One region of the Flaviflexus equikiangi genome, then DNA from elsewhere that is predicted to be linked to it. Evidence: riboswitches for the same ligand, from Rfam matches in the RefSeq annotation. Region 1 holds a riboswitch; each other region holds the start of a gene.

Region 1 (9,841 bases):
CTCACGCTGTCGAGTTCATTCAAGCTCTTCGACCAGAACCTCGCGCTCACCAATGGTGCGCCCCAGTCGAAGACCGAAATGGTTGCTCTCAACATCGTTAACACAATGTTTGCCCGAGTCGGGCAGGAAGGTGTAGGCCAGGCCAAGGCCGTCATCTTCGTCATTATCGTTGTCGCCGTCGCATTCCTTCAGCTGCGAGCTACACGAACCAAGGAGGTCGAGGCATGAGCGCGGTTATCGAAACAGTCGAATCATTCGACGGTCAGGTCCCCGAGAAGAAGGGCAATCCTGATCCAAGCCGGAAGCAGCTCGGTGCGCGCAAGGGCTTCTACTACGTTGTCCTATGCCTCTTGGTCGTCGTCTTCCTCGGGCCCATTCTGTTCATCATCATCAACTCGTTCAAACAGAAGTTCTCGATCAGCTCCGACCCCTTCTCGCTCCCACTGGGCGACATGTGGGCAGGGCTGTCGAACTACACGACAGGTCTTGAACGGACCGGCTTCTTCGAGGCGATCTTCTGGTCGTTCCTCATCACGGTCACATCCGTCGCCACGATTGTCCTGCTCAGCGCTATGACGGCGTACTACATCACGCGCGTCAAGACGTGGTGGACGTCGATGCTCTACTACATGTTCGTGTTCTCGATGGTCATCCCATTCCAGATGGTCATGTTCCCGACCGTCAAGATCGCCGACATGCTGAGCCTGGCCAATCCTGCAGGCATGGTGGTGCTGTATCTCGGCTTCGGCGCAGGCCTGTCCGTCTTCATCTTCTCCGGCTTCGTGAAGTCCATTCCGCTCGAGATCGAAGAGGCTGCCTACATCGACGGCTGTGGACCGCTCCAGAACTATTTCCGGATCGTCCTTCCGATTCTCAAGCCGACAACCGTGACGGTCGCGATCCTCAACGCCATGTGGATCTGGAACGACTACCTTCTGCCATATCTCGTCATCGGCCTCTCCACCCGATACAAGACGATCCCCGTGGTGGTGCAGATGCTGGTCGGCTCCAACGGCAACCGGGACATGGGCGCGATGATGGCAATGCTCGTCCTTGCGATCATTCCGATCGTCGTGTTCTACCTGTTCTCGCAGAAGCACATCATCGAGGGCGTCGTTGCCGGCTCGGTCAAGGGCTGACCGTATGGCAGGGTGGCTTGCACCCGATTCGAAGTTCTACAACGGGTTGGTGTCCGTCACGGACACCATCATCGTCAATGTGCTGCTTCTGATCTTCAGCCTTCCAGTCGTGACCGCCGGCGCAGCACTTGCCGGCGCTCACGCGGCCCTGCTCAAGCAGGTCCGGGAAGAGGGATCGTCGCCCGCCAAGGCGTTCTGGACCGGCTTCCGCACGTCGTTCGCCCGGGCAACAATCGTCTGGCTTCTCATCCTCCTCGCGTTTCTCGTATCGGCGTGGGAGATCTGGGCCATTCGTCGCATGGACTTGGGTGCAGCCGGGACGGCGGCCACGGTGGTGGCGTTGACGGGGGTCGTGCTCGTCGTGTGCTTCGCGATCTGGTTCTTCCCCCTCATCAGCCAGTCAGAGAAGCCGCTCGCCGATGTCGCAAAAAGATCGGCGATTCTCGCTATTGGATACCTCCCTCGCACGCTCGTGTGCCTCGCGACTCTCGGCGTTCAGCCTTTGCTTCTTTACATGAATGTGGACATCATCGCCATCCTGATCTTCGCGAATATGGTGATTCTTCCTGCGGCGACTCTGTACGTCCATGACCTCCTCATCGAGCGGCAGGTCTCGGCAAATTTCTAGGCGAATGAAAGTCCCCATGCCCTCGGGTATGGGGACTTTCTCATGCTCACACCAGTCGATCTCACCTACTGGGCGGGCGTGTCTTGACATACGGACCCGAGCTCGTGTTATTCTGGCGGTGGTCCAGAGAACCAGCAGAGAGCCCCGGCTAGCTGGTCGACAACCCCTCACGTGCGAGGGGTGCCCCGGGTGACGACCAGGCCTTACTTGGCAAGCGAAGCACCGTCCGCGGTGGAGAGCACGAAGGAAAATATCATGACATTCACGAATAACACCCAGACGACACGGCATTCTGCCCCCGTATCGGCTCCGTTCCGACTTCGTCGAATGTTTATGTGGCATAAGTCCATGGCCTGATCCGGCCAACGAGATCTGCCCGGGAAGCATCCCGCCTCGCTTTATGCACCTTCACTCAGCTCCATAGGGAGCCCATTTGCTATACCCAAGGATCAGAAGATGACTATCCAACTGCCATCATCGTCACAGTCACGGCTCAGTTTCAAAGTCCCCTCTATCAGCATCGACCTGTCCTCCCTCGGCGTTGAGGTGTTCGACAGCTCATCAGACTTCGGCGAGGACTTTCCCGTCGAGACGTGCAACCTTCCAAGACTCGCCTCGATGACAAGCGCCGCGCTGAGCGATGGTCTCGCAGCGGTGACGCTCGGCTCGAGCTTCCTCCTCCGTTCAGACCTTCACTTGCGAGACTGCCGTCTCGACGCAGTGCGTGCCAGCGTCAAGCTCACATCGAAGATCACGGGCCCCATTTTCGCTTCGGTGACAGCCGACTCGGTAGGAGAGGCCGCGCTTGAAGCAGTCAAGGACACGGGTGTCGGGCTGGAGATTCTCGTCACCGGCGATGACCTCGGCCCGGTTATCAGCCTGATCGCGGCGGCGCACAGGGACGGTACGCCCGTGACTGTCGCCCTGACGGGTGAAACAGCGTCCCGCATCGATCTCACGGCACTCGGCAGTGTGCTCGATCGGGTCCGCCTGCGCGAGGCAGACCCTCATTCAGCCCGCGAAATCCGTTACTCACTGCGCTCGGCCGCTCTCGAGCAGGGCCGGGATCTCCAGGTCGTCTCCGACCTTTTCATGATCGTGTCCGGTTGCGCGATGGATGCGGAGGAACGCGCGAACCTTATCTCGGCTATCGGTGCCGATCGGTACGCGGAGGGCGCCGCGCGGGTCCTCGGAACCGTCCACGACGTTGCCGATCACATCGAGTCGTGGACAGATCTCGGCGCGGCAGACGCGTTCACGATCCTGCCCGGCTCACTGCCGACAGATCTCGCGTCCACCGTCTGCGGCGTGCTTCCTCTCCTGCGTGCGCGCCGAAGCGCGGAAAGCGCGGAGTAACAGAAAGCGCCGAGTAAGCACGACGAGAAGGGGGAGCAGTTCAATGTGCTCCCCCTTCTGCCACGCCAGCGTTAGTTCCCCTGCTGCTCTGCGATCTGTGCGCGCACAGCATCCATGTCGAGCTTCTGCGCCTGACCAACGAGGTCCTCGAGCGCCGAGGCCGGCACAGCGCCTGCCTGTTCGAAGATCTTGATGCCGTCACGGAAGACCATGAGGGTCGGAATCGACATGATCTGGAAGCTCTGCGCGAGCTCCGGCTCAGCCTCGGTATCGACCTTCCCGAACGTCACGTCCTCATGCTTCTCAGAGGCAGCCTCGAACGTCGGAGCGAACTGGCGGCACGGGCCGCACCATTCTGCCCAGAAGTCGAGGAACACGGTTCCTTCTTTCACGGTGTCGGTGAAGTTGTCCTTCGTGATCTCGACGGTCGCCATGTCTCACAATCCTTCTCTAGTCATCTTTCGTGATACAAGGCCTGTAACGGGGTGGACCTTCGTTTAATTCCCTATACGCTTACTCTCATGACGAACACGAGAGATGACGTTCGAGAGCTTGCAACGAAGGCGCGCGGCGCCGCCAGGGTTCTCCGCAGCGCGTCAACGACGACGAAGAATGCGGCGCTGGCCGCGATCGCATCAGCACTTGAGGCCCACGCACCGCGGATTGTCGCGGCCAATGAGCGCGATATTGCCAAGGGCGTGGCGAACGGGCTGACGGAGGCCCTCGTGGACCGTCTCACTCTGACGAGCGAGCGTATTGCCAACATCGCGGACGCGGTCCGCGATGTTGCGGCGCTCCCGGATCCCGTCGGTGAGGTGGTTGTCGGCCGTACGCTTCCGAATGGTTTGACCGTGCGCAACGTGAGAGTGCCGATGGGAGTGGTGGGCATGATCTACGAGGCCCGCCCGAATGTGACGGTCGATGCGGCGTGCTTGGCACTGAAATCCGGCAATGCTGTCCTCCTTCGCGGCGGCAGCGCGGCCGAGGAGACGAACGAGGTGCTCGTGTCTCTCATGAGGGACGCCGTCGAATCCGTCGGCATCCCGGCGGATGCGATCGCGTCCGTCGATCAGTGGGGGAGAGAGGGCGCGACGGAGCTCATGAAGGCGCGCGGCTATATCGACCTCCTCATTCCGCGCGGAGGTCCGGGCCTCATCCAGTCCGTGGTCATGAACTCGACCGTTCCCGTCATCGAAACAGGGGTCGGCAACTGCCACGTGTTCATCAACGCTGATGCCGATATCGATCGTGCCATCGCGATCACCCTCAACTCGAAGACGCACCGAACGGGCGTGTGCAACGCGGCCGAGACGCTTCTCCTGCACCGGGACTTCCCGGGCGCTGCAGAAGTTCTCACCGCACTTTCCCAGCGGGGCGTCACCTTGCACGCCGATGCTGGCGCGAAGACCATCGCACACGCAGTGGGTATTGATGTGCTTGATGCGACGGAGGACGATTGGGATCGCGAATACTTGTCGATGGACATGGCGGTCGCGATCGTCGATTCGGTGGATGCGGCGATTGAGCATATCGGTGTCCACTCCTCGGGCCACACTGAGGCGATCGTGACCGATTCGGTCGCTGATGCGAACCGCTTCGTCGCGTCGATCGATTCGGCTGCTGTCATGGTCAATGCCTCGACCCGTTTCACCGACGGCGGGGAGCTCGGTCTCGGTGCTGAGATCGGCATCTCGACTCAGAAGCTGCACGCGAGGGGTCCGATGGGGCTTGCTGAGCTCACGACGACGACGTGGGTTGTCGAAGGTGCGGGGCATGTCCGCTAGCGGCTTTCCCGTCACGGCCGAACATGACCTCGCGTGGATCGAGGCACCTCACCCGAACGATAATCTGAGGCGCAGGATCGGGATCATGGGCGGCACCTTCGACCCGATTCATCACGGCCACCTCGTCGCCGCCTCGGAGGTGCAGCACCGGTTCGGCCTGGATGAGGTGATCTTCGTGCCGACAGGGGAGCCGCCTTACAAGCAGGAGCGGGAAGTATCCCCTGCAGAATACCGCTACCTCATGACCGTTATCGCAACGGCGTCGAATGCTCGGTTCTCCGTGTCCCGGGTCGACATCGATCGGGCAGGTCTCACCTACACGATCGACACTCTTCGGGACTTGAGAGAGATCTATCCTGACGACGAGTTCTTCTTCATCACCGGCGCCGATGTTCTTCCCCAGATTCTTGGATGGAAGGATGCTCCTGGTTTGTGGGACCTTGCGCACTTCGTCGGTGTCAGCAGACCCGGCCACACCATTGCCTCGAACGGGCTCCCCGAGAATCGCGTCACCGTCATCGAGGTGCCAGCCATGGCGATCTCGTCGACGGACGTGCGTGAGCGCGAGAAGATCGGCGTCCCTATCTGGTATCTCGTGCCGGATGGTGTGGTCCAGTACATTCGAAAGTATGGGCTTTACTCGCCCAGCCGCATTCCTCGCGTGTCACAGCCCGCTAGGGCGGCACGGCAGCGCGCGGGACGATAGACTGATCTGTAGGTCGAGCGAAGGAGAACCGATGAGCGAGCGGATGTCGCGGCGCGAAATGCGAAAAGCCGGGCTTCTCAAGCCACGGCAGGAGGCAGAATCTGAGGATCGTTCACCCCACGAAGACGTGACCACACCGGATGTTCCGATCGGCTCAGCCGACAATCCCTTGCCTGAGGCGCCTGCCGCTGAGCACGATGGTGGCCCGGAGACGGCGGCCTTCACTCCGCAGCAGTCTGCCGAGGCTACGATGCTCGGCGGGGATCTGGCTTCTCCAGCGACGCCCGACTCGGCTCCTGAGAGTGGTGATGACGAGCCGCAGGCCGCTCCGGAACGCACGAGCGTCTTCGATCGTTTCTCGCAGGATTCCGATCAGCCCGAGTCCGACCGACCATCACCAGTACTGGCGCGCGACGACGAGTTCGCCTCGGCACTCGACGAGGACGCAGCTGTGGAGGAGTCCGATTTCGCGGACGCTCTCCGTGCCAAGCTCAAGGCCAAACCACCGACAGACGAGGACGATGATACGGCCGAGTCCATTGACGATGAGTTCGTTGAACCGAGCCGGTGGAAGACCATTGTTCTTTTCCTCCTCCTCATCATCGTTGGCTTCGGCGTCGGCATCCTTCTCGGATCACTGATTTTCTCCGGCGGGGATTCCGCCGCCGCGGCATCCGCCGCGATCCACCACTACCCTGGAGCGTTGTGACAGCTACCCCCGAATCCATATCAAAAGCTCGCGTCGCCGCGGCTGCCGCCTTCGAAAAGGTGGCGACCTCCGTCGTCGCAATCGACGTCTCTGAACGGCTCGTCCTCACCGACGTCTTCGTCGTCGCCTCAGGCGAAACGGGCCGACAGGTTCGCGCCATTGTCGACGGCATCGATGAAGCCCTTCATAAGGAGGGCGTGCGCCGTATTCGGCGCGAAGGCTACGAGGGTGAAGCCCATTGGGTTCTCGTCGACTACGGGGACATCATCGTCCACGTTCAGCAGGACGAAGACCGCGAGTACTATGCGCTGGAGAAGCTGTGGGGGGACTGCCCGTCGATTGACGTGTCGGACCTGGACGGCGAGCGTTGATCTCACAGCTCGTTCTGTGGCGTCACGGGCAAACCGATCTCAATAAGCAGCGGCGCCTTCAGGGCGCAAGCGACTACCCGCTCAACGACTCCGGTCGCGCACAGGCGCGGTCTGCCGCGAAGAAGATAGCCGCACTCGGTCCCACTGCTATCGTCTCGTCCAATCTCGTCCGCGCGTATGACACGGCCACTGCGCTCGCAAGCGTGACGAATCAGGAGATTCACGTCGATCCGCGCGTCCAGGAGCGGAGCTTCGGATCATGGGAGGGCATGACGGTGGATGAGATCGCCGCCGTCGATCCCGAGGGTCTGACGCTTTGGCGAAACGGGAGAGAACCGGGCGGTGATGTTGAGACCCGTGAACACTGCGGCCAACGCTTCGCGGCTGCGATCGCGGACTGGGGCAACAGGTTCTTGGAGATGGGCGTCGAGGACGGCGTCCTCGTCGTCGTGTCGCATGGCGGGGCAATCTCGAATGGTGTCATGACGATGCTCGGGGTGAATCCCTCCCTGGCACAGCCCTTAGCAGGCCTGGACAACTGCCATTGGGCGGTTCTGACTCCCCAGGCGAACCGGACGCCGGTGTGGCGGCTGAACGGCTACAACATCAGCTGAGTGCCTGTGGCGGTCACCACCTTTATCGATTTGGCATCGCGGGGGTGTTTCGACTTACACTAGGGAGGCACAAGGGGCTATGGCGCAGTTGGTAGCGCGCTTCCATGGCATGGAAGAGGTCAGGGGTTCGAATCCCCTTAGCTCCACCACTTGTTCTAGTGAAAGAACCCTTCGGGTATCGCAGCTTTTAACCATGCGATGTTCGAAGGGTTTTTTGGTCTCTCCACGAGCTCGGGACGCAACGTCAGAGGCCTGAGTCATCGAGTGCGTGTGAGTGGATGGTGCGGCATGGCACGGGGAGAGTCTGCGCGACCGTGCCGATAGGCGGCTTGTGTGTGGGGGAGCATGCGCTCAGCCGAATGCTGACGGTGTTCCATGCGGTGCCGACATCGATATCGGACGGCGGGATATGCACCGGAAGCGGATTCGGCTATCTCCCAGCGGTGCTGTTGCTCCAGTCTGGACGCCGCGGCCAAGAGTGGTGCGGGCGATCATTACTGTCTCGAAGCGTGCGGGAACGGTGGTACTCGCTACTTTATGCTGTTGGCGGTCGAGGAACGGCATTCATACGCTACGGTGCTGGCCAATGCTCTGACCAGCACGAAGCAGGGTGTGGGTGGGTGGTCAACGCGGGTCATGCATGATGTGAGCCGCCAATATCCTTCGGCTCTGAATTCGTCGAACAGGGTATGATAGAGAATCGAATGTCAACGATGTTAACGATGTTTATATAGATTGTGTCCGCGTTTCTTATCGAGTGAGTTCTTATTATTGTTTTTGACTATTTCAGGTGATCGGCAAAGAGAGAGAGCTCGTGCCACTGTGCCGGTGGCGACACGTGCTGGTGTTCTGTTCCTTCTGGATGGAAAATTGATGACATTATGAAAGACCAGGTTGATCTCCTCGAAGCAACACTCGCGTCGGGTGAACAGACATGGAACGAGCGAACGCAGGCTCGTGAACATCGAACCGGAGTTCGAGTCGACTTAGACGAGCAGCTCCGCCTGGAGTCCTGCTCATCTGAAGCGATCCATCTCATCGATCGAGTCGGCTCCCACGGTCACGTCATTGCCATGCGCGACGGAACTGTCGTTGTTGCGAGCGAGCGGCTGAGTGGATGGCTCGGCGCGAATCTCGCCGATGTTCACGAAGAACTCGCCGCGATGATCGCCACGCCCGCAGTTGACGACGATACGCATCGACTCTCGATTCTCGGCGAGGACTGCTGCTTCTCCATCCATCGCTCCACCCTGGTAGGGGAGGGCGTTTCAGACGATGAGCTCCTTGTCATCGAGTTCGAGATCGTGGAGGGCACGGCGGATGTCAGCGTCGTCGAGATCTCGAGGGCTATCCACGAACTCAGCGAGGTGCGGGGCGCTTCGGAGTCGATGGAGGTTGCCGCCCGCGTGCTTCGGCGTATCACCGGCTACGACAGGGTGCTAGGCTACACGTTCTTCGAGGATGGTCACGGCCAGGTTGTGGCGGACGAGCATCCTGAGGACATGGAGGGATATCTCAACCTCCATTTCCCCGCCTCCGACATCCCGGCCCAGGCCAGGCGCCTCTACCTGCGCAAGCTCTCGCGCATGATCGTCGATACGGAGGACCCGGGCGATGCTCTCCTGCAGGCGGGCGAGGGCAAGCTCGACCTCTCCCTGTCTGAACTCCGCCTCGCCTCCTCCCATCACCTTCAGTTCATGCGCAACATGGGTCAGCGTGCGACGCTCAGCTTGAGCCTCACCTATCAGGGACAGCTATACGGCATGATCACGTGCGCGCACCGATCCCCGCGCCGGCTTCCCATCGCAGCCCGACGTCAACTCGAGGTCCTTGCGCGCGTGATTGCGGAGCATGTTGCGTCAGAGCGCCGAGTGGAGCGCATGGCACGTCGGCTGGAGACGAGGACGAAAATGGCTCGCATCCTCGCACCGCTCTATGGGGATGATCCGCTCGAGGGAATCCTCGAGCAGGCGAAGGCGTCGATCCGGTCGCTGATCCCGTGCGATGCTGTGTTCCTGCGCTACGAGGGAGAGATCTACACGCTGGGCAGCCTGCCGGTCCTCGCCGAGATCGAGGCGGCCCTCGATGTCCTGGGAACCGATCGCATCATGACCGATTCTGTCACGCGTGATTATCCGGAGGTGTCGAAGCATCTGCCGGGCTATGAGGGTCTTCTTGTCGTCCCACTGGTGAACGATGGTGACTGTCTGGTCTTCTGCCGTGTGGCTGCAGCTAGGGAAGTGGTGTGGCTGGGCGACCAGACGGCGAGCAATAGGCCCACGCCGCTGTCTCCGCGCAGCTCTTTTGCGTCGTGGCGGGAGAGCTTCCAGAGCCAGTCAGTGCCCTGGGGAGAGGTCGCCGAGGATGCATACGCGTTCGGCGACAGCGTTTCACTGGCGCTGCGTGCCCGTGAACAGGCGAGACTGGCAGAATTGGCGTACGAGGATCCTCTGACCGAGCTTCCCAACAGGCGTTTTCTCGAGGAGCACCTCGATCGCCTCCTTCATCGCAGAAGCTCGCACTCCTCGTGCGAG
Region 2 (9,841 bases), 780 kb from region 1:
AACCACCGAGCGTATTCTGTTCTACACCGGTATCAACTACAAGATCGGTGAAACGCACGACGGCGCTTCGACGACGGACTGGATGGAAGACGAGAAGAATCGTGGCATCACGATCACCTCGGCTGCCGTGACCGCATTCTGGAAGAACAACCAGATCAACGTCATCGACACCCCCGGCCACGTCGACTTCACCGTTGAGGTGGAGCGTTCGCTCCGCGTCCTCGACGGCGCAGTCGCAGTGTTCGACGGCAAGGAGGGCGTTGAGCCCCAGTCGGAGACTGTTTGGCGTCAGGCGGACAAGTACAACGTGCCCCGCATCTGCTTCGTCAACAAGATGGACAAGCTGGGCGCGAGCTTCGAGTTCACGGTCGGCACGATCCGCGACCGCCTCAAGGCAACGCCCCTGATCGTCACCCTCCCCATCGGCTCAGAGGCTGAGCTTGCGGGCGTCGTGGACGTCATCCGTCGCGTCGCCTACCGCTTCCCCTCGGAAGACGAGAACGGTGAGAAGACCTACGGCACGCTCGTTGTCGAAGAAGAGGTTCCGGCCGACATGGTCGACGCAGTCGAGGCGGCTCGTAACGAGCTGCTCGAGTCCGTCGCCGAGACCGACGAGAACCTCCTCGACAAGTACCTCGGCGGCGAAGAGCTGACCGAGGCCGAGATCAAGGGCGCTATCCGCAAGCTCACGATCGCCGGCGAGGCCTACCCGGTCTTCTGTGGTTCCGCCTACAAGAACATCGGCGTCCAGCCGATGCTCGACGGAGTCATCGACTACCTTCCCTCCCCGCTTGACGTCCCCGCCATCGAAGGCCACGCCGTCAACAACGAGGAAGAGATCGTTGTTCGTCACGCCAACGAAGAAGATCCCTTCGCAGCACTTGCCTTCAAGGTTGCTGTGCACCCGTTCTTCGGCAAGCTCACCTACATTCGCGTGTACTCCGGTACCCTCGAGGCGGGCTCGCCCATCCAGAACTCGACGAAGGGCCAGAAGGAGCGCATCTCCCGTATCTTCCAGATGCACTCCAACAAGGAGAACCCGGTCGATGCGGCTCATGCGGGCCACATCTACGCCGTCATCGGTCTGAAGAACACGACCACGGGCGACACGCTGTGCGATGCGCAGAAGCCTGTCATCCTCGAGTCGATGACGTTCCCGGAGCCCGTGATCCACGTGGCGATCGAGCCGAAGTCGAAGGGCGACCAGGAGAAGCTGGGCACCGCTATTCAGCGCCTTGCTGAAGAGGACCCCACGTTCTCTGTGCGCCTGGACGACGAGACCGGCCAGACCGTTATCGGCGGCATGGGCGAGCTCCACCTCGATATTCTCGTGACGCGTATGCGCCGCGAGTTCAAGGTCGACGCTAACGTCGGCGCCCCCCAGGTTGCTTACCGCGAGACCATCCGCCGCAAGGTGGACAAGGTCGACTACACGCACAAGAAGCAGACGGGCGGCTCCGGCCAGTTCGCGAAGGTGCAGGTTTCCTTCGAACCTATGGCACCGACCGAAGACGGAGAAACCTACGAGTTCGTCGACGCCGTCACCGGCGGACGCGTTCCTCGTGAGTACATCCCCTCTGTCGATCAGGGCATCAGGGCAGCCATGGAGAACGGTATCCTCGCCGGATACCCGATGGTGGGCGTCAAGGCCACCCTCCTCGATGGCGCATACCACGATGTCGACTCCTCGGAGATGGCGTTCAAGATCGCCGGCCAAGGCGCATTCCGTGAGGGCATCAAGCAGGCGGATCCCGTCCTGCTCGAGCCGATCATGGACGTCGAGGTTCGTACTCCCGAAGAGTACATGGGTGATGTCATCGGCGATCTCAACTCTCGCCGCGGCATGATCCAGTCCATGGAGGATGCGACCGGTATCAAGATCGTTCGCGCCCAGGTCCCGCTGTCCGAAATGTTCGGCTACGTCGGTGACCTTCGCTCCAAGACGCAGGGACGCGCGGTTTACACCATGCAGTTCTCGACGTACGCGGAAGTTCCGAGGAATGTCTCCGAGGAAATCATCAAGAAGACCCGGGGCGAGTGAGCCTAGGTCGTTTGTAAGTAAAATAACCGACAGTAGAACGCTCGGCCCCGAGGATGCTCCTGTATCCTTTTAAGCGCAGAGAAACTACCCGAGTCCCCAGGAGGACAAGTGGCCAAGGCCAAGTACGACAAGTCCAAGCCGCATATGAACATCGGCACCATCGGTCACGTCGACCACGGTAAGACGACGACCACAGCTGCCATCTCGAAGGTTCTTGCTGACAAGTACCCGGATCTGAACGAGTTCACCCCGTTCGACCAGGTCGACAACGCTCCCGAGGAGCGTCAGCGCGGCATCACCATCAACGTCTCGCACGTCGAGTACCAGACCGAGAAGCGTCACTACGCACACGTTGACGCCCCCGGTCACGCTGACTACATCAAGAACATGATCACCGGTGCTGCTCAGATGGACGGCGCGATTCTCGTTGTCGCCGCCACCGACGGCCCGATGGCTCAGACCCGTGAGCACGTTCTTCTCGCCCGCCAGGTTGGCGTTCCGCAGCTCATCGTTGCGCTGAACAAGTCCGACATGGTCGACGACGAGGAGATCCTCGAGCTCGTCGAGATGGAGGTCCGTGACCTTCTCTCCTCGCAGGGCTTCGACGGCGACGAGGCTCCCGTCATGCAGATCTCCGCACTCAAGGCTCTTGAGGGCGACGAGAAGTGGGTTGCTTCGGTCGAGGCTCTCATGGATCAGGTCGACACCTACTTCGTGGACCCCGTCCGCGAGCTCGACAAGCCGTTCCTCATGCCCATCGAGGACGTCTTCACGATCACCGGTCGCGGCACTGTCGTCACCGGTCGTGTCGAGCGTGGCCAGCTGCAGATCAACTCCGATGTCGAGATCCTCGGCATCAAGGAGAAGGCAATGACCACGACCGTCACCGGTATCGAGATGTTCCACAAGCAGATGGATCACGCCGATGCAGGCGAGAACTGTGGCCTCCTCATCCGCGGCATCAAGCGCGAAGAGGTTGAGCGCGGCCAGGTCGTGTGCAAGCCCGGCACGATCACCCCGCACACCAAGTTCGAGGCGCAGACCTACGTGCTCAAGAAGGAAGAGGGCGGCCGTCACAACCCGTTCTTCTCCAACTACCGCCCGCAGTTCTACTTCCGTACGACGGACGTCACCGGCGTCATCACGCTGCCCGAGGGCACCGAGATGGTTATGCCCGGCGACAACACTGAGATGACCGTTGAGCTCATCCAGCCCATCGCCATGGAAGAGGGCCTCGGCTTCGCTATCCGCGAGGGTGGCCACACCGTTGGTTCAGGCAAGGTCACCAAGATCATCGCCTGATCTGAAGATCTCATAGGGCACAAGCCCTGACATACTCCCCGGGAGCTTCTGCTCCCGGGGAGTATTGTTTTCTTCGGATCAGAACTGGTCCAGCTCCGATACCCGCAGGAGGGGGAGGGCGGCCGCCACGGCGAGGCCCGCCCACACCCAGATCATCGCTGTCGTGCCCGTATAAGCTCCGACCGCTCCGCCGATGAGGGCGGAGATCGGCATGATCCCGAGCGTGATCGTCCGTTGAGCGGCACCGACAGAGGCGAGACGATGTCGGGGTGCAACGCGCGGAAGAACATCGGCGCCAGCAACGGACGAGATCGACACAAGCAGGTTCCACAAGAATGCCTGAAGCATGAGCCAGATGACCTCATGGCCGGGTAGCTGCCGGCAGTAGACAGCGAACAGGACGGCCGGGCCCGCGATGAGGGCGGAGCAGATGCGGAGGCGGCGAAGCCCGAACCGGGTGCTGAGGAGTGGAGCGACAGCAGAGCCGAGGACCGCACCGATCGATGCGACGACGCCCATGATCGCGAACACCGCTGGAGGGATCTCCAGATCTCGGAGTACCAGCACGGGCAGCATGGTGTTGCCGAGCATAACCCCTGCATTCGTCAATGCTGCCGAAACGGTCAATGCTCGTAGAGCCCTGCTAGCGAAGAGTATCTGGAAACCCTCGCGTGCGGGTATCGCTTGCGTCGTCTTTCTGGTCGGCTCGCTATCGACGACGATCTTCCGCTGGAACACGAGCGAAGCAGTGTACGAAACGATCGCGGTCATCATCATTCCGAGCACGCCGACGATGCTGAGAAGGAGGGATCCCACAAGGGAGGCCGCGGTCGTCGCTGATTGGCTCGTGACAGCAAGGCGTGAGTATGCAGTCTTCAACTGGGTCTCTGGGACGAGCACGGGGACGACTGTGCTCTCCGCGGTCGTCCGGCATACTCGGTTGCGCTGGCACCCCTCGCCGTGGAGATGAGCATCCTGGCGGTGGCGACGATTGCAACCATTCTCCTTTCGTTTGCAGTACTTCGCATTGGCAGTCACCTTCTATTCGCCGCCCTCGTAGCGCTGGTGCTTTGTTTCGTATCTGCCGTCGTCCTTGCCTACCTGCGCAGTATCGCGTCGTCGCTGCAGCAGTCGATTCATCGTAGAAACTGAGGGTTCATGATTATTGCGAATGCTGTTGGCTTTGACGTTGGTGACCATGTCATTCTTAATGAGTTCACGATAAGGGCAGATGAAGGGCGAATCACTGCACTGATTGGGCCCTCAGGAGCCGGAAAGACCACCGCTCTCAACATCCTTGGACTCCTCTTGCCACCGTCAGCCGGCTGGGTCGAGATCAGCGGTGAGAACGCCACCGAGTGGTCGCGGCATGAGAGACGGCTGTTCTGGCGTGATCGGGCAGCGTTCGTCTACCAGGACTCGGGAGTGATCGATGATCGGACCGTTGCCTTTAACGTGACACTCGAGCGCCCGCGACGCAGTCGGCGCGCTGAATCCGAGGCGCGCGTCAACCGCGTCCTCCACGAGGTTGGTCTGTCCGGTCGAGCCGCAGACAAGGCTGGAGTCCTCTCGGGAGGGGAGAAACAGCGGCTCGGTATTGCGCGCGCTCTCTACAAAGAAGCGCGGTGGGGTCTTTGCCGATGAGCCGACCGCGTCGCTCGACGATGCTAATAAGAGCTTGGTGATGGACCTGTTCACGATGCTTGCTGAGAACGGCACAGGCGTCATAGCCGCCACGCACGATCAGACGGTCATGACGCACGCCCACGACATCGTCGAGATATAGGGTTCCTTGCACCAGTCATCCGGTATGTTGCGCCAATTCGCCTGGGAGCGTTTCCACGATCACCTGGGTTGACCGCCGTAGAGAATCAGCTGATCTGTTCGCTGGGCTGAGGTGGGGAGACTCATCAAGGGTTCTCATGCTGGTCGATATGTGAATGGTGGTCGCGTACCCTGGCTCTATGAGCCTTGTTGACGTTTACCGCGCCTGCGGACTCGATTCAGAACCCGCTGCCATCCTCTGGGACATGGACGGGACGATCACGGACACAGAATCCCGGTGGGTTGATTACTCCCGTCACGTCGTTGAAGGGCGCGGCGGGACCTGGACGCAGGACGATGAGGCCGCTCTGCACGGCTCATCGACCGAAGACCATGCCGTGCATCTCCAATACATTCTGCGCCGCGATGGCGGGCAAGAAGCGGATCCGATGGTGCTCTTCGACGAGGTGGCCGGGCTTATGGCCGAACATGTCTATTCGGATCCAGATATCATGCCGGGCGCAATCGAGCTCCTTGACGCATTTGCGGCAGCGGGGATCCCTCAAGCACTCGTCACTGCCACTCCGATTGACCTGGTCGGACCCGCGATCGAGAGCCTGCCGAAACAGTACTTCGCTGCCCGCGTCACAGGTGACGAGCCCTTCCCCGGCAAACCCGATCCGGCGCCCTATGCGGCGGCGATGAGAAGACTCGGTGTGGCACCGGAGCACTGCCTCGCCTTCGAGGACTCTATCCCCGGCGCGACCTCCGCTGCCCGCGCCGGTGCCGCAGTTGTCAACGTCCTCAAAACTGAACTATCGGTTCTCGCCGCTCTGCTCTGATCCGCTGGTTGGAGCCTGACGCCACGGTGGGAAAAGGTGAGTGTCTGTCGTGCGGGAGATTCCGCTTGCGGCCATGAGCCCTCGCGGTGGGCCGAGGCTGGTTGATAGCCTCAAGGCGTGAATACGCAGATAGATTTTGAGTCCATCGACATTGGGTTCGGCACCTCCCCGCTCAAGGGAGACGAGGCCGCGTCGGCTGTAACGGCAGCGATCGAGGTTGGCTATACCCTGATCGACACCGCCTCCCGCTACGAGAACGAAGAAGCGGTCGGTCAGGGAATCCGTGACAGCGGCATCGCCCGGGATGACGTCATCATCCAAACGAAGCTGCGCGGACGCGACCATGGCAATGTGCGCGGAGCTCTCGAGCAGAGCCTGACAAAACTCGGAGTCGACTACATCGACGTGTGGATGATCCACTGGCCCCTCCCCATGCTCGGGCTCTACGCCCAGGCGTACGAGGAGATGGCCAAACTGCAGGAAGAGGGACTTGTCCGCGCCCTTGGCGTCTCGAACTTCCTGCCGGAGCATCTCGACGAGGTCGAGTCACGGACCGGTCTTGTCCCGGTCGTCAACCAGATCCAGATCGATCCTGGTATCCACCGCTCCGACCTCCGCCACGAGCTGACCCGCCGCGGCATCGCAATCCAGGCGTGGTCACCGTTATCCAAGGGAGGGGAACTTTTCGACGCCGAACCCGTCAAAGCAGCGGCAAATGCTCACGGAATCACGCCGTCGCAGGCGATACTCGCCTGGCATCGCGCCATCGGGACGATCCCGATCGTCCGCTCGACGAACGAGGAGCGCAGGAAGCAGAATCTTCATGCAGTGCAGGTGACGCTCTCTCCTGAGGAGGTTCGAGCGATCTCCGCTCTGCCGCAGCGTCCTCTCGGAGAGTGGGATCCCGCCACGCACGACGAGCGATAGAGGAAGACTGCCGGTCGATCGGAGTGATCGGACGAGGTAATGAGAGTATTCGCTCTGCACCTGCCTGGTTGCATGTGAGGGTTGGGTCATAGCCGTGCGGGCACTGGTCGCCTACACTGGTGACTTCTTGATGCTCAACAGCCCCGCGCGGTCCGACAGGTGAGACAGTTGGCGGTGCGGGCCAGCATCGATGTTTAATGAGACAACCATCCAGAGCAGCTGAGAGACCTGGGCTCGACGAAGCTGCAGCAACCGAGGAGAACTCGGTGCTACCGCCCGGACCGATGGAGGAATTCATGATCACCTTGGACGGCGTTCGCAAGGTATACCCGGGGCCGGTCGTTGCCCTCGACGGTATCGATCTGACGATCCCCGCGGGGGAGATCCACGGGATCGTCGGGGAATCGGGCGCAGGTAAGTCCACGTTGATCCGCTGCCTCACCGCGCTTGAGAGGCCGACCGAGGGACACGTGTGGGTCGATGGCGAGGACCTGTCCGCTCTCAATCCCACCGAGCTGCGTGCAGCCCGCCGCTCGATCGGCATGGTCTTCCAGGGCGGAAACCTGCTCGATGCTCGAACGGCAGGCCAGAACATCGCCTACCCGTTGAAAGTCGCGGGCCTTGATCGGGGCAAGCGTCGCGATCGAGTCCAGGAACTGCTCGACCTCGTCGGTCTCGGCGATCGCGGGAACTCCTATCCGTCCCAGCTCTCCGGCGGCCAGAGACAGCGAATCGCTATCGCCCGAGCACTTGCCGCACGTCCCGCCGTGCTGCTGTGTGACGAACCGACGTCGGCACTCGACACTCAGACCACGGACCAGATTCTCACTCTGATCAAGAGCGTGCGGGACCAGACGGGTGTCACCGTCGTCATCATCACGCATGAGATGGCGGTGGTGCGGGATACGTGTGACAGTGTGTCTCTGCTCGAGGGGGGCCGTGTCGTCCAGTCGGGGCGCGTCGGCGACATCGTGGCGGACACGTCGTCGCGTCTTGGCCGCGCCATCGTGCCACCGCCGAGCGTTGACAGCCCACCCCCGGGCAGGAGCCTCATCGATCTCGCCTTCACGTCTCGTCCGGGTGAGCCGGCCAGCTCCCACGTGCTCGCTGTTGTCGCTGAGCTGGGTGCTGACGTGACAGCAGGAACCTTCGAAACACATGGCGATTCTCAGATTGCCCGTCTCGTCATCTCGATCGAGTCGGAGAAGGCAGGCCACACGGTTGCGACATTGACCGATCGCGGCATCGATGCATCGGAGCGTGCAGCATGACATTCGCACTCGATGGGCTTCTCTGGCTAGACCAGCCTGTGATCCAGAATTCTCTATGGGATGCGACGGCTGAGACATTGTTGATGGTCGGCTGGTCGACTCTGGCCACGGTGCTGATCGGTCTCCCGCTCGGCCTGCTCCTTGTCACGACAGCCAAGACCGGCATCAGGCCCGCCCCGATCGTCAACCAGATCCTCTCCGTCATCGTCAATATCGGGCGCTCGATCCCCTTCATCATCCTCCTCATCCTGCTTCTGCCGGTGACGGATTGGATCATGCAGACGAACATCGGATGGCGGGGCATGGTCTTCCCGCTTGCCGTCGGCTCGATACCGTTCTTCGCGCGCCTAGTCGAAACAAACCTTCTTGCGGTCGATACGGGGAAGGTTGAGGCCGCTCAGATGATGGGGGCGACGCGGACACGGATCATGGCAGATGTCATGCTGCGTGAAGCCCTGCCCGGCATCATCCAGTCCATCACCGTCCTCATCATCATGATTATCGGCTTCTCGGCTATGGGTGGGGCTGTTGGCGGCGGCGGCCTCGGTGCGCTCGCCTACAACTACGGCTACCAGCGCTACCTCCTCGACGTCCTTGTCATCACCGTCATCATCATCACCGCCATCGTGCAGATCGTGCAGATGTTCGGAGACATGCTCAGCCGGTACGTGGACCACCGCTGAGTCCCCGCGTACCGGGCTGACCGAACTCGCACCATATTGAACACAATCAAAGGAACACCTATGCGTCGCTCACTACTTGCTCTTGCCACAACCGCTGCTCTGACCCTGGCCGCCTGCTCCTCCGATGAGGAAGCCGCCGAGGAGACCACCACCGAAGGCTCAGGCGAAATCGTCACCCTGACCGTGGGGGCCTCTCCCGTGCCCCACGCCGATATCCTCGCCTTCATCGACGAGAACCTTGCTGAAGAGGCTGGAATCGATCTCGAGATCGTCGAATACTCGGATTACGTGCTTCCCAACCGCAACCTCGACTCCGGAGAACTGGACGCGAACTTCTTCCAGCACGTGCCCTACTTCAACGTCCAGGTCGAAGAGAACGGCTACGATTTCGAGCACGGCGAGGGCGTCCACATCGAGCCCTACGCCGTCTACTCGGACACGCTGACGTCGCTCGATGAGCTCGAGGACGGTGCGAAGGTCTCGATCGTCAACGATCCGTCGAACCAGGCACGAGCGCTCTGGCTCCTCGAGGACAACGGCATCATCACCCTCGATGAGTCGGTCGAGAACCCGACAATCTTCGATGTCGTCGACAACCCGAAGAACATCGAGTTCGTCGAGCTGGAGGCGCCGAACCTGCCCCGTACTCTCGACCAGGTCTCCATCTCGATCATCAACGGCAACTTCGCACTCGAAGGCGGCCTCGTCCCGTCCGAGGATGCCATCGCGATCGAATCGGGCGAGGGCAACCCCTACGCCAACGTCCTCGCATGGAAGGCGGGCTCGGACAAGGCTGACGCGATCCAGATCCTCGACGGACTGCTCCGCACCCAGGAAGTTGCCGACTTCATCACCGAAACCTACCCGGACGGTGAAGTCATCCCGGCTTTCTAGAGCACAAGCGAGAGGGGGCGACATGGTCGCCCCCTCTGCTGTCCCTGCACGGTAAGGTCATGCTCGATCGGGATGCCGGCGCGTCACGAGGCCACGTCGACAATGCAGGCGGCGAAT
Region 3 (9,841 bases), 1.1 Mb from region 1:
GGATCCGTGAGCTCGAGATGGAGAACGAGGTCCTCAGGCGCGCGGCAGCGTACCTGTCTCAGGTGCACATCACGCCCCCAAAATAGTGTTCCCGCTCGTCCGTGAGATGGCTGCGGCAGGTGCCCGTGTTCGGGTGCCTGCCGCGGTGGTGTGCCGGGTATTGGGGTTCAGTGAGCAGGCCTATTACCAGTGGTTGAAACAGCCTGTCTCTGCTCGTGAGGTCGAAGAACAGCACTTGATCGGGGTGCTGGGAGAACTGCATATTGATGACCACGAAGGTGGGTATCGGGTTCTCGCTGATGACCTCCACGACCTCGGCTACGAGGTCTCGGAGCGGCGAGTATGGCGGCTGTGCAACATTGCGGGCATCCAGTCGGTCATTGCGACGCGCAAGCGCCGCTACAGGCAGGCTGGTGCGCCAGTAGGGGATGATCTCGTGGAGCGTGATTTCACCGCGAATGGGATTGACGAGAAGTGGTTGACAGACATTACCGAGCATTGGACCGGTGAGGGCAAGCTCTACCTCTGTGCGTTGAAGGACGTGTGTTCGAACCGGATCGTGGGGTATGCGATTGACAAGCGGATGAAGGCGTCATTGGCGGTTCGGGCGCTTGAGAACGCACTCATGCAGCGCGGCTTCCCGCAGGGCGTGATCGTGCATAGCGATAGAGGGAGCCAGTTCCGAAGCCGGAAATTCCAGAAGGCCCTGAATCGGCACGGGCTGCGGGGCTCGATGGGGCGTGTGGGTGCGTGCGGAGATAACGCGGCCATGGAATCATTCTTCTCGCTGCTACAGAAGAATGTCCTCGACCGACGCCCGTGGCGGACCCGGCAGGAGCTGCGCCTCGCGATCGTGGCGTGGATCGAGGGAAAGTATCACCGCAAGCGCAGGCAGCGAAGGCTTGGGAAGCTGACACCGGTCGAATTCGAGGCCATAATGATGGATGTCGTCGGTCTGGCGGCATAAACCCCGGACTCAACCAAACCTTCAGCAGACCCTAACAAAGGCGAACTCCCTAAAGAGCTGCGCCGTATTCGCCGTTTTAAGCTCATCATCATCGACGAGCTCGGCTACCTTCCCATTGAGCCCGAAGCAGCGAATCTGTTCTTCCAGCTCATCTCAGACCGATACGAGCAGTCATCAATCCTGATCACCTCGAACCTCGCTTTCGGTAGCTGGTCAACGATTTTCCACGACGAGACCATCGCCACAGCCATCATCGACCGGCTTGTCCACCATGCTCAAGTACTGACCACGAAAGGAACCTCGTACCGAATCAGACACCGACAAGAACAACAAAATGTAGACTGAAACTGCTCAGTTTTCGATTGCCGGAAGTGCACCAAATTCAATTGCCGCCGACACCAATGCCGTAGGCCGTAGGCCGAGGGGATTTTCTTCTGTATCTACAGACGGAGTCTTCGTATCCCTTCGGTTCTTACAGTGCTTCGTGGTCAGTGAGATCTTCCGCGCCTCTCTCGCGGAACCTTGACCTTTTCTGTCCGCAGTCCCCGCTAGACTCAAACCACAATCAAGAAGTTCGACGTGAAGCCTCTCAGCTTGTCGACTGGCAACCGCTTATCGCTAGCGGTGCCCCTGGGAGAAGATTGGCCCTCGATCAAAAGATCCGAGTGGAAGACAGCGACATTCAAGGGAAATCTCATGACGAACCCGGACTTTTCTTCGGACAACGACGCCCCTCACATCCCCAGCGAGCTCCTCCTGCGCAGCGAATATATCGGCACGTGTGACGACTATTCGCCAGGGCACAAGATGCACTACATTCGCGGCATCAGATCGGCGGGGAGCGATGACTGGGAAGATGCGGAGATCATCGCCACGACTGGGCACCACATCTGTTTCGCCACGGACAGCGGCATCCACTGGAAGTGGAACCACGATCCGCTCTTCCTGTGGAGCCGGGTCAACCTGGCGCTCCACTCATCAGATGTGAAGGTCAGGTGGTCGGACAGCTTCAACATGCTCAAAATCAGTACCGGAGGCAAAGAGGGAGGCCACTGCATCGGTCTCCAAGGCGGCCCGGTCACGCCCTGTAAGTTCCCGAACGGTTGATGACTCGAAGAAACTGTGCCATATGGCTATGATGTAGGCCACCCGCCGACTTATGTTGGTGGGTGGTTCTCGTTCTAGTCAGCATGATGGGGGATGGGTGAAGACTTTAGGAGATCGGCCGCCGGAATCCCTCCTCGAGGACGTCGTCCACGACAGTGATAAGGCGTGGCGGCGGTGGGCACGATCGGGCGTGCTGGCATTCTTCGCGCTTGTCCTCCTTGCCGCTGCCCTCGGGGCTTTTGATCTCGGAACGCAGCGCACCGCGGCTCTCGGAACGGCCGAAGTTGGGGTGGACTATCCAGTGACAACGCGAGCCGGCCTGGACCTCAAGGTGATCGTCAAGGTCTCCGACCGGGATGGATTGCCCGAAACCCTCCGTATCGAGATCGATCAGGAATATCTCGACATGTTCGAAGATCTCCTGCTCGTGCCAGAGCCCAGTGATCAGACGGCACTGCGGGGTGGGATCGTGCGGTTCGAGTATGAGCTTCCCGCGGGCTCCACTCACGCTCGTCTCTCGATCGAGGGACGAGCCTCGGACCGGTGGGAACCCAGCACGAGTGGAACGATCCGGCTCGTCGGCTCTGACGGCTTCGATGTGGGGGTTCCTGTGACGACATGGAGGTTGCCCTGATGGATATCGTTCTCCGCGCTGCCATTGCCTTTGTTGTGCTTTGGCTCCTGACGAAAGCAGCGGGCAGGGCCACGCTTGGGGAGCTCAGCTCCTTCGACCTTCTCCTCTTCATCACCATGGGGGACTTGATCCAGCAGGGGATCACGGGAGAGGACCGCACGCTGACGGGCGGGCTCGTAGCGGTGGCGACATTCGCTCTCCTTGCCGTGACATTCAACCTCGTCGTGTCCAGGTGGTCAAAAGCGAGCAGGCTCCTCGAGGGTCCTCCCATCATCCTCGTCGCCGATGGTCGGGCACGGACGGGGGCGATGCGGCGCCAGCGAGTCTCTGTCGCCGAGATTCTCAGTGCAGGGCGTCAATCCGGGTACGAGAACATGTCGGACATTCGCCTCGCCGTCCTCGAGCAGGATGGGAAGATCTCCTTCTTCCCCTACACGGCCGAGCACGCGCAATCAGCCGATCAGGAATAGCGTCCTTCCATCGCGCGCAGGTTTTGGCTCGCGATAGTCGGCGGATGGTGGGCCCGGTTGATCTTTCCCCTTCCGTTGCCAACCGGGAGCACCCAGGGGAGGGGCGGTTGTCCGCCCATAGCCTCATGATCTGGGGTCGAGAACGACTTTGATGCAGCCGTCTTCCTTCTTCTGGAACGTCTCGTACATGGCAGGAGCCTGCTCGAGAGGCGCCCTGTGGGTGACGAAGTCCTCGAGGCCGAGCGGATCGGACTCATCCTCGACCAGGGGAAGAAGATGATCGACGTGGGCATGGACGTTGGCCTGTCCCATTCTCACCTGGACCTGCTTGTCGAAGAGAGACAGCATGGGGATGGGGTCGGCCTGCCCGCCGTACACGCCGCTCAGCGAGATCGTGCCGCCGCGCCTGACAAGATCGATGGCGCCGTAGAGAGCTCCCAGCCTGTCGAGACCTGCTGTCTCGAAGACCTTCCGTCCCACCGCGTCGGGCAGGAGGCCGACGATGCTGTGGGCGGCTGTGGTGACGGGGGAACCGTGCGCCTCCATGCCCACCGCGTCGATCACGGCGTCAGGGCCCCGGCCTTCCGTGAGATCTCTGATCTGCTCGACAGCGTCCGAGTCGAACGTGGTGATGCCGTGACGCTCTGCCATGGCACGCCGCTCCGGAACGGGATCGATCGCGTACACGGTCGCCCCGAGATGGGCTGCTATCCGCGCCGCGAACTGTCCGATCGGTCCAAGCCCAAACACAGCAAGGGAATCGCCCCGCTGGACGCCCGCGTAGGCCACGCCCTGCCACGCTGTCGGCAGCACATCGCTGAGGAAGAGATAGCGATGGTCTGGGAGATCGGTGCCGACAGTGATAGCCCCGAAGTTCGCGTGGGGAACACGCAAGTATTCGGCCTGACCGCCGGGAACGGAGCCGTAGAGACGTGAATATCCGAAGAGAGCGGCGCCTGACCCGTGTTCGCGCACCTGGGTTGTCTCGCATTGGGTGACGAGTCCGCGCGAACACATCCAGCAGTGCCCGCAGGCGATCGGGAACGGGATGACGACACGGTCGCCTGCCGACAGTTCCGACTCGGAGCCCGCCTCGACGATCATTCCCATCGTCTCGTGGCCCACGATGTCTCCCTTGTCCATGAAGGGCCCCAGCACCTCGTAGAGGTGCAGGTCCGACCCGCAAATCGCCGTTGAGGTGACCTCGATGATGACATCGGTCGGTTCGTCAAGGGTGGGATCGGGAACGGTCTCGACACTCACGTGCCGCTTGCCCTGCCATGTCACAGCTCTCATCTCGTCTCCTTCGGTAGGTGCCCCATCCTTCCAAGGGTCTGTGTGACGCACAAGACATATCGGACATTCGCTGCTATCTTCCGGGCCGTCTCCGCCTTCGATTTCTATTCTGACGATCCGGGTGAAACCCGTGGCCACAGGGGTTGTGGGCGATCCGTGGGCGGTGCTGGCACCCTCGATTCCTCCCCGAAGATTCCCAGCTTGGGAAGGGGCGAGTCCGGGGGTGGGGCCTGGGATGGTGTCGCACGATCGGGGATACTGGTGGGGATGATGGAGAGTGGATTGAAACCAGAGCTGTGGACGACGATTGAACCTGGACAGGACGTGGCGCTCGTTGTGTGCGACATGGACGGGACGCTGCTGGACGGGGAGGGCCGCGTGCCGGACGCCTTCTGGTCTCTCGTCGACACGATGAGCGAGCGGGGGATCATGTTCGCTCCCGCAAGCGGACGCCAATATGCCACCCTGGCCAAGATGTTCGCCGGCCGTGCCTCCATCCGGACATTTATCTCCGAGAACGGCGCCCATGTCGTCCAAGACGGCGAGTCCGTATCGGTCACCCCGGTCGAGAAAGACACCGCCGAGCGTGTCATCCGCCTAGTCCGCGATGTCGACCATCGCGACATCGGCCTTGTCGCGGGAGGCGCGAAGAGCGCATACGTCGAGCGGCGCGATGATCGCTTCACCGAGCAGGTCGAAACCTATAATGCGGCCCTCACGATCGTTGACGATCTGACCGAGGTCGAGGACGATTTCGTCAAACTCGCCACGTTCGACTTCAACGGAGTGGACGACATTGTCGAGGATGTCTTCCCGGGCTCATGGGATGGTCATCAGGTCGTCGTCTCGGGAACCCACTGGGTCGATATCATCTCCGACCAGGCGAACAAGGGCAATGCCCTGCGGGACCTGCAGAAGCATCTCGGCATTTCGCCCTCCCAGACCGTCGTCTTCGGCGACTACCTCAACGACCTGGAGATGCTCGACCAGGCAGACCTGTCGTTCGCGATGGCGAACGCCCACCCCGATGTTCGCGCGGCTGCACGATACGAGGCGCCCGCCAACACCGAGCACGGCGTGGTCAGTGTCCTGGAGCGGCTCCTCAACCTGTAGCGGCCACGCCGCGAAAGGTGGTCCTCCCGCCCCCTCATCATGGGATCATGGTGGAATGAGTCACATTCCCTACGTTCCAGCATCAACCCGTTACGACGAGATCCCCTACCGGCACTGCGGCACATCCGGCCTCCAGCTTCCCGTGATCGCCCTCGGCCTGTGGCACAACTTCGGTGACGACCGGCCCTTCCAGACACAGCGCGATATCGTGCGCCGCGCCTTCGATCGCGGGATCTTCCACTTCGACCTGGCCAACAACTATGGCCCGCCCGCCGGAAGCGCGGAAGAGAACTTTGGGCGGATACTCGCGAAAGACCTGGCCCCCTTCCGGCACGAGATCATCATCTCGACGAAGGCGGGCTGGAACATGTGGGACGGTCCGCACGGCTTCGGCGGATCCCGGAAATACCTCCTCACCTCCCTCGATGAGTCCCTCCAGCGCCTGGGAACCGACCATGTCGACATCTTCTACCACCACCGCCCCGACCCCGACACCCCGGTGGAAGAATCCATGCTCGCCCTCCATCACGCCGTCACATCGGGCAAGGCCCTCTATGCCGGGATCTCCTCCTACTCGGCGGAAGCGACGAAGGAAGCCGCCGCGATCATGCGCGACCTCGGCACACCCCTCGCTATCCACCAGCCCTCCTATTCGATGCTCAACAGATGGATCGAGGAAGGGACGCCGTCCCTGCTCGAGGCCGCCCAGGAAGAGGGCATGGGTGTGATCGGCTTCTCCGCCATGGCGCAGGGAATGCTGACCGACAAATACCTCGGCGGAATCCCGGACGATTCTCGTCTCGCAAGCGGAAAGGTGAACAAGGACTTCTTTACGGACGAAGCACTCGGACACGTGCGTGCCCTCAACGACATCGCGGCAGAGCGCGGCCAGAGCCTGGCACAGATGGCAGTCGCGTGGGTCCTGCGAGACCAGGGTGCCTCCCTCACGACCGCTCTCATCGGAGCCTCGTCCACGAGTCAGATCGACGAAGCCGTCGGTGCGGCACAGAACCTCACGTTCACGCCCGCCGAACTGGCGGCAATCGATGAGCACGCCGTCGATTCCGGCATCAACCAATGGTGGGGCGCGACAGCGTCGCGCTAGCATGACACACCTATCGGAAGGCCCCAGGGGCCGCAGGTTCCTCTACGAGCTCCTCGTCGCAGGAGGCGCCGAGGAACTGTCCCGTGCCGTCTGGGACTTCGAGTGGAGGATCGCGAAAGACGACGGCAGCAGAGCCTATCTCGTCATGGTCGAGGAAACAGAGGCTCCCGCCCCTCGAAGGTTCAAGCTGCCTGCCCTTCCGTGGTTCACACGCGTGAGGATCAAGCATCGTTCGATGCTCTCCCGGAGAAGCACACCCCGGGCCGTCCCGACGTGGAAGGAGAACGTCCCGCCCGGGGACAGCCTCATCACCTCGGCAGGCGTGGCCGACCTTATCCGCGCCGCAACTCCCGACCCGTCCCATGCCAGCCATGCCCTGACGGAGGCGGTCGCCGCCGCCAGATACTGGCAGGAGCCAGACGCGACCGATCTCATCCTCAGCGACCCGGTGATCGTGGCAGCGCTCGCGGAGATCGACGACCGGCCCCTCCTGGAGGCTCTGGAGAAGGATCGCACGGAACCCTTCGCGGTGCTGGGGGGTGACTGGCGGGGGGATGCTGGGACGGTCCTCGAGACGTGGCTGGCGGAGATTACCGCCGCGGTCGAGCGTGCACAGCGGGAACGTCCCGCCGATGTTCGAGCGAACTGGTCCGGCATGTGGCACTCCACTCCGCCCTATCGGCTGCTGAAGAGCCAGGATCGGATGGTTGACGGTGTTCCCACCGGTTTGACGGATGTCGAGGACGGTCCGCCGAGAGACAGGGCCACGGTCCTCTCCGTGCGGGTCAAGGACGACAAGGTGTATGTGGTCGACAGTGCGCAGGCGTGGGTCGCGCTCTGCACTGTCTATCCTCTCGACGTGACGGCGGAAGTACGCCACGACTGGTATCGCGTCACCGGACGAGACGGGACCTGGATCATTCCGAACTGGCGCGATGTGGCACGAGACTGGGATGGTGTCCTCGTCACGCCCCGCGGCTACCTCACGGCGGCCGGCAGGGCCCTCCCCGCAGGCGAACACGCCAGTGTCCTGGCGGGCTGGAACCCGGGCGAGACTTTCTGGCTCCGGGACTGCGATACTGCCGGGCCCGAGGAGTGGCGTCTCCTGGATGATCGATGGGAGCCGGTCAGAGCGCAGCCCTGAGCGCGGGGACAGCATCCCCGGGAGCATCGTCCACAATCGTGATCGTGGACGCCCCCTGCCATCGGGCCAGCCTCTCCAGCTCGGCCGCAAGGACGGCGCCAGCCTCGCGGGCTCCCGGCTCGAACCATGCCCCCATGACCTTGAGCGTCTGGCTCGGCCGATCGAGGGCGAGATCGACCCGTGCAGGGATCGTGCCGTCGTGCAGGAGCGGGAGCGAATAGTAGCCCCTGGTCCTCTTCGCGGCCGGGGTATAGATCCCGATCCGGTAGTCGAGACCAAACAAGGCCAGGGCTCTCTTGCGTTCGAAGATCAGCGGGTCGAAGGGAGACAGCAGAGTCGTCCCCGTGACACTGCGAGGAACGGGGATCGCGGCCCACATGATCGCCCCCGGCAATCCCTCCACGTCCACGCGGCACGCCTTCCCGCAGGCCACGAGATCATCGAGCACAGGGCGAACGTCCGCGAGTTTGAGGCGGAAGAAGTCGGCAATCGTCGCGGGCGTGCCGATGCCCACCTTCTCGAGAGAGATCTCGGTAAGGGCACGTATCGCCTCCTCGCGCGGGGGAGTGGGAGGGAGCCCTGCGGGGAGCACGCGCTCCCGTGCGCCGTAGATGCGGTGGAAGTGCTGGGTGCGCCCGGCACCCGCCACCATGTCAGCATCGAACAGGTTCTCGAGGATCACCTTGACAGCCGTGCGAGACCACTCGAACTCCGTTGACTGGCCGATGAGCTCTGCCTCGGCAGGTGTGAGGTGGCGGGTGTCGAGCCAGGCGCTCACCTCGCGTGCGGTAGCCGTCGTACCCTCGAGAAATCCCATGATCCGTTCCGCCAGGGCCTCCGCACCGGGATGCTCCTCGATGGTGCGCCCTGATGACCAGCGGCGCCGGAACCCCGCGAGGAGACGATGCGTCGTCGGGGGAACATAACAGGCTTCGTGCCCCCACTGTTCGACGATGAGGCGGGGCGGCTGAGAAGCCGCCGCGTCGAGCAGACCGGTGTCGTACGGGCCCAGCCTGGAATAGAGGGGGAGATAGTGGGCTCTGGCCAGGATGTTGACAGAGTCGATCTGCAGCACCCCCATGCCACGCACGGCACTGCCAATGTCAGCTCGTGTCCGGGCCGGCGAGACGCGGTCGAGGCGTTGGGCGCGAATGGCTACCGCGGCCGCCTGGGAGCGGCTGAGACGGCGCGGCCCTGTCATCACGAACGCTCGATGTGGGCAGGTGCGTGAGGATCGTCTGGCGACTGCGGATCATCCGGAGTCTGCGGAGAGGCCGCGGAGACGATGTCGTCACCCGACGGTGCTGAGCGTGAGAGCCGGCCGTACTTCTTCCAGTGGAAGCCGTAGGAGTGGCGGGTCGAGGTGCGCCGAGGGAAGTGCCACAGCTTGTTCCTCTCGAGGCGCGGGGCCTGCTTCTCCTGATAGTCGAAGACGGGAAGGCTGAGCTTGAAATAGATGGCGATGATGCGGAGGGTGAAGACGATGAGGAGGGAGGAGAGGACGGTGATGTCCTCGGAGACTCCGAGCTCGGTGAGGCCGTAGTAGACGATCACGCCGACGGGGACGATAGAGGCGTAGAGCTCCTTGTGGAAGACGAGCGGTATGCGGTTGCAGAGGATATCGCGGAGGATCCCGCCCATGACGCCCGTGATGAGGCCGGACACGAGGGCGATGATGAAGCCGTAGTCCATCTCCAGCGCAATCCGCACGCCGAAGATCGTGAACACGGCCAGGCCGACAGAATCCAGCACGAGAAAGAGGATGCGGAAGTACGTCATGAGGGATGACGTGAGGACAGTGATGATCGCGGCAACGGCGACGATGACCAGATAGTAGGGATGCTCAACCCAGGAGAGCGGGTAATGGCCCAGGAGCATGTCGCGGACAGAGCCGCCGCCGAGGGCGGTCACGCACGCCACCATCGTCACCCCGAACAGGTCCATCTTTTGCCGGCCCGCCGCCAGAGCGCCAGTCATGGCCTCAGCGGTGATACCGATGAGGAAA

What was found. Region 1 has a riboswitch for S-adenosylmethionine ahead of H2O75_RS06645 (LLM class oxidoreductase). Riboswitches for the same ligand answer to the same signal wherever they lie in the genome.
Region 2: linked by a shared signal. The riboswitch ahead of H2O75_RS03010 (methionine ABC transporter ATP-binding protein) and the one ahead of H2O75_RS06645 (LLM class oxidoreductase) in region 1 are both predicted to bind S-adenosylmethionine.
Region 3: linked by a shared signal. The riboswitch ahead of H2O75_RS01550 (hypothetical protein) and the one ahead of H2O75_RS06645 (LLM class oxidoreductase) in region 1 are both predicted to bind S-adenosylmethionine.

What each region holds. Positions count from the first base shown of each region.
Region 1 covers NZ_CP059676.1:1,407,211-1,417,051, reverse strand. Annotated here, with positions in the region: gene H2O75_RS06660 (carbohydrate ABC transporter permease) at 1-228, shown strand, start outside; gene H2O75_RS06655 (carbohydrate ABC transporter permease) at 225-1,139, shown strand; gene H2O75_RS06650 (MusI family membrane protein) at 1,144-1,767, shown strand; SAM riboswitch class IV at 1,888-1,990, shown strand; gene H2O75_RS06645 (LLM class oxidoreductase) at 2,224-3,123, shown strand; gene trxA (thioredoxin) at 3,195-3,557, opposite strand; gene H2O75_RS06635 (glutamate-5-semialdehyde dehydrogenase) at 3,645-4,907, shown strand; gene nadD (nicotinate-nucleotide adenylyltransferase) at 4,897-5,613, shown strand; gene H2O75_RS06625 (hypothetical protein) at 5,645-6,322, shown strand; gene rsfS (ribosome silencing factor) at 6,319-6,693, shown strand; gene H2O75_RS06615 (histidine phosphatase family protein) at 6,690-7,307, shown strand; tRNA gene H2O75_RS06610 (tRNA-Ala) at 7,381-7,456, shown strand; gene H2O75_RS06605 (sensor domain-containing diguanylate cyclase) at 8,189-9,841, shown strand, end outside.
Region 2 covers NZ_CP059676.1:628,726-638,566, forward strand. Annotated here, with positions in the region: gene fusA (elongation factor G) at 1-2,041, shown strand, start outside; gene tuf (elongation factor Tu) at 2,150-3,343, shown strand; gene H2O75_RS02990 (MFS transporter) at 3,422-4,243, opposite strand; gene H2O75_RS02995 (ATP-binding cassette domain-containing protein) at 4,502-4,987, shown strand; gene H2O75_RS03000 (HAD family hydrolase) at 5,308-5,949, shown strand; gene H2O75_RS03005 (aldo/keto reductase) at 6,067-6,876, shown strand; SAM riboswitch class I at 7,080-7,167, shown strand; gene H2O75_RS03010 (methionine ABC transporter ATP-binding protein) at 7,173-8,147, shown strand; gene H2O75_RS03015 (methionine ABC transporter permease) at 8,144-8,830, shown strand; gene H2O75_RS03020 (MetQ/NlpA family ABC transporter substrate-binding protein) at 8,891-9,724, shown strand.
Region 3 covers NZ_CP059676.1:332,832-342,672, forward strand. Annotated here, with positions in the region: one part of gene H2O75_RS01540 (IS3 family transposase) at 1-72, shown strand, start outside; one part of gene H2O75_RS01540 (IS3 family transposase) at 72-967, shown strand; partial or broken gene H2O75_RS01545 (ATP-binding protein) at 1,010-1,312, shown strand; SAM riboswitch class IV at 1,531-1,647, shown strand; gene H2O75_RS01550 (hypothetical protein) at 1,664-2,074, shown strand; gene H2O75_RS01555 (hypothetical protein) at 2,172-2,708, shown strand; gene H2O75_RS01560 (DUF421 domain-containing protein) at 2,708-3,178, shown strand; gene H2O75_RS01565 (alcohol dehydrogenase catalytic domain-containing protein) at 3,302-4,474, opposite strand; gene H2O75_RS01570 (Cof-type HAD-IIB family hydrolase) at 4,517-5,587, shown strand; gene H2O75_RS01575 (aldo/keto reductase) at 5,643-6,692, shown strand; gene H2O75_RS01580 (hypothetical protein) at 6,694-7,836, shown strand; gene H2O75_RS01585 (winged helix-turn-helix domain-containing protein) at 7,820-9,037, opposite strand; gene H2O75_RS01590 (trimeric intracellular cation channel family protein) at 9,037-9,841, opposite strand, start outside.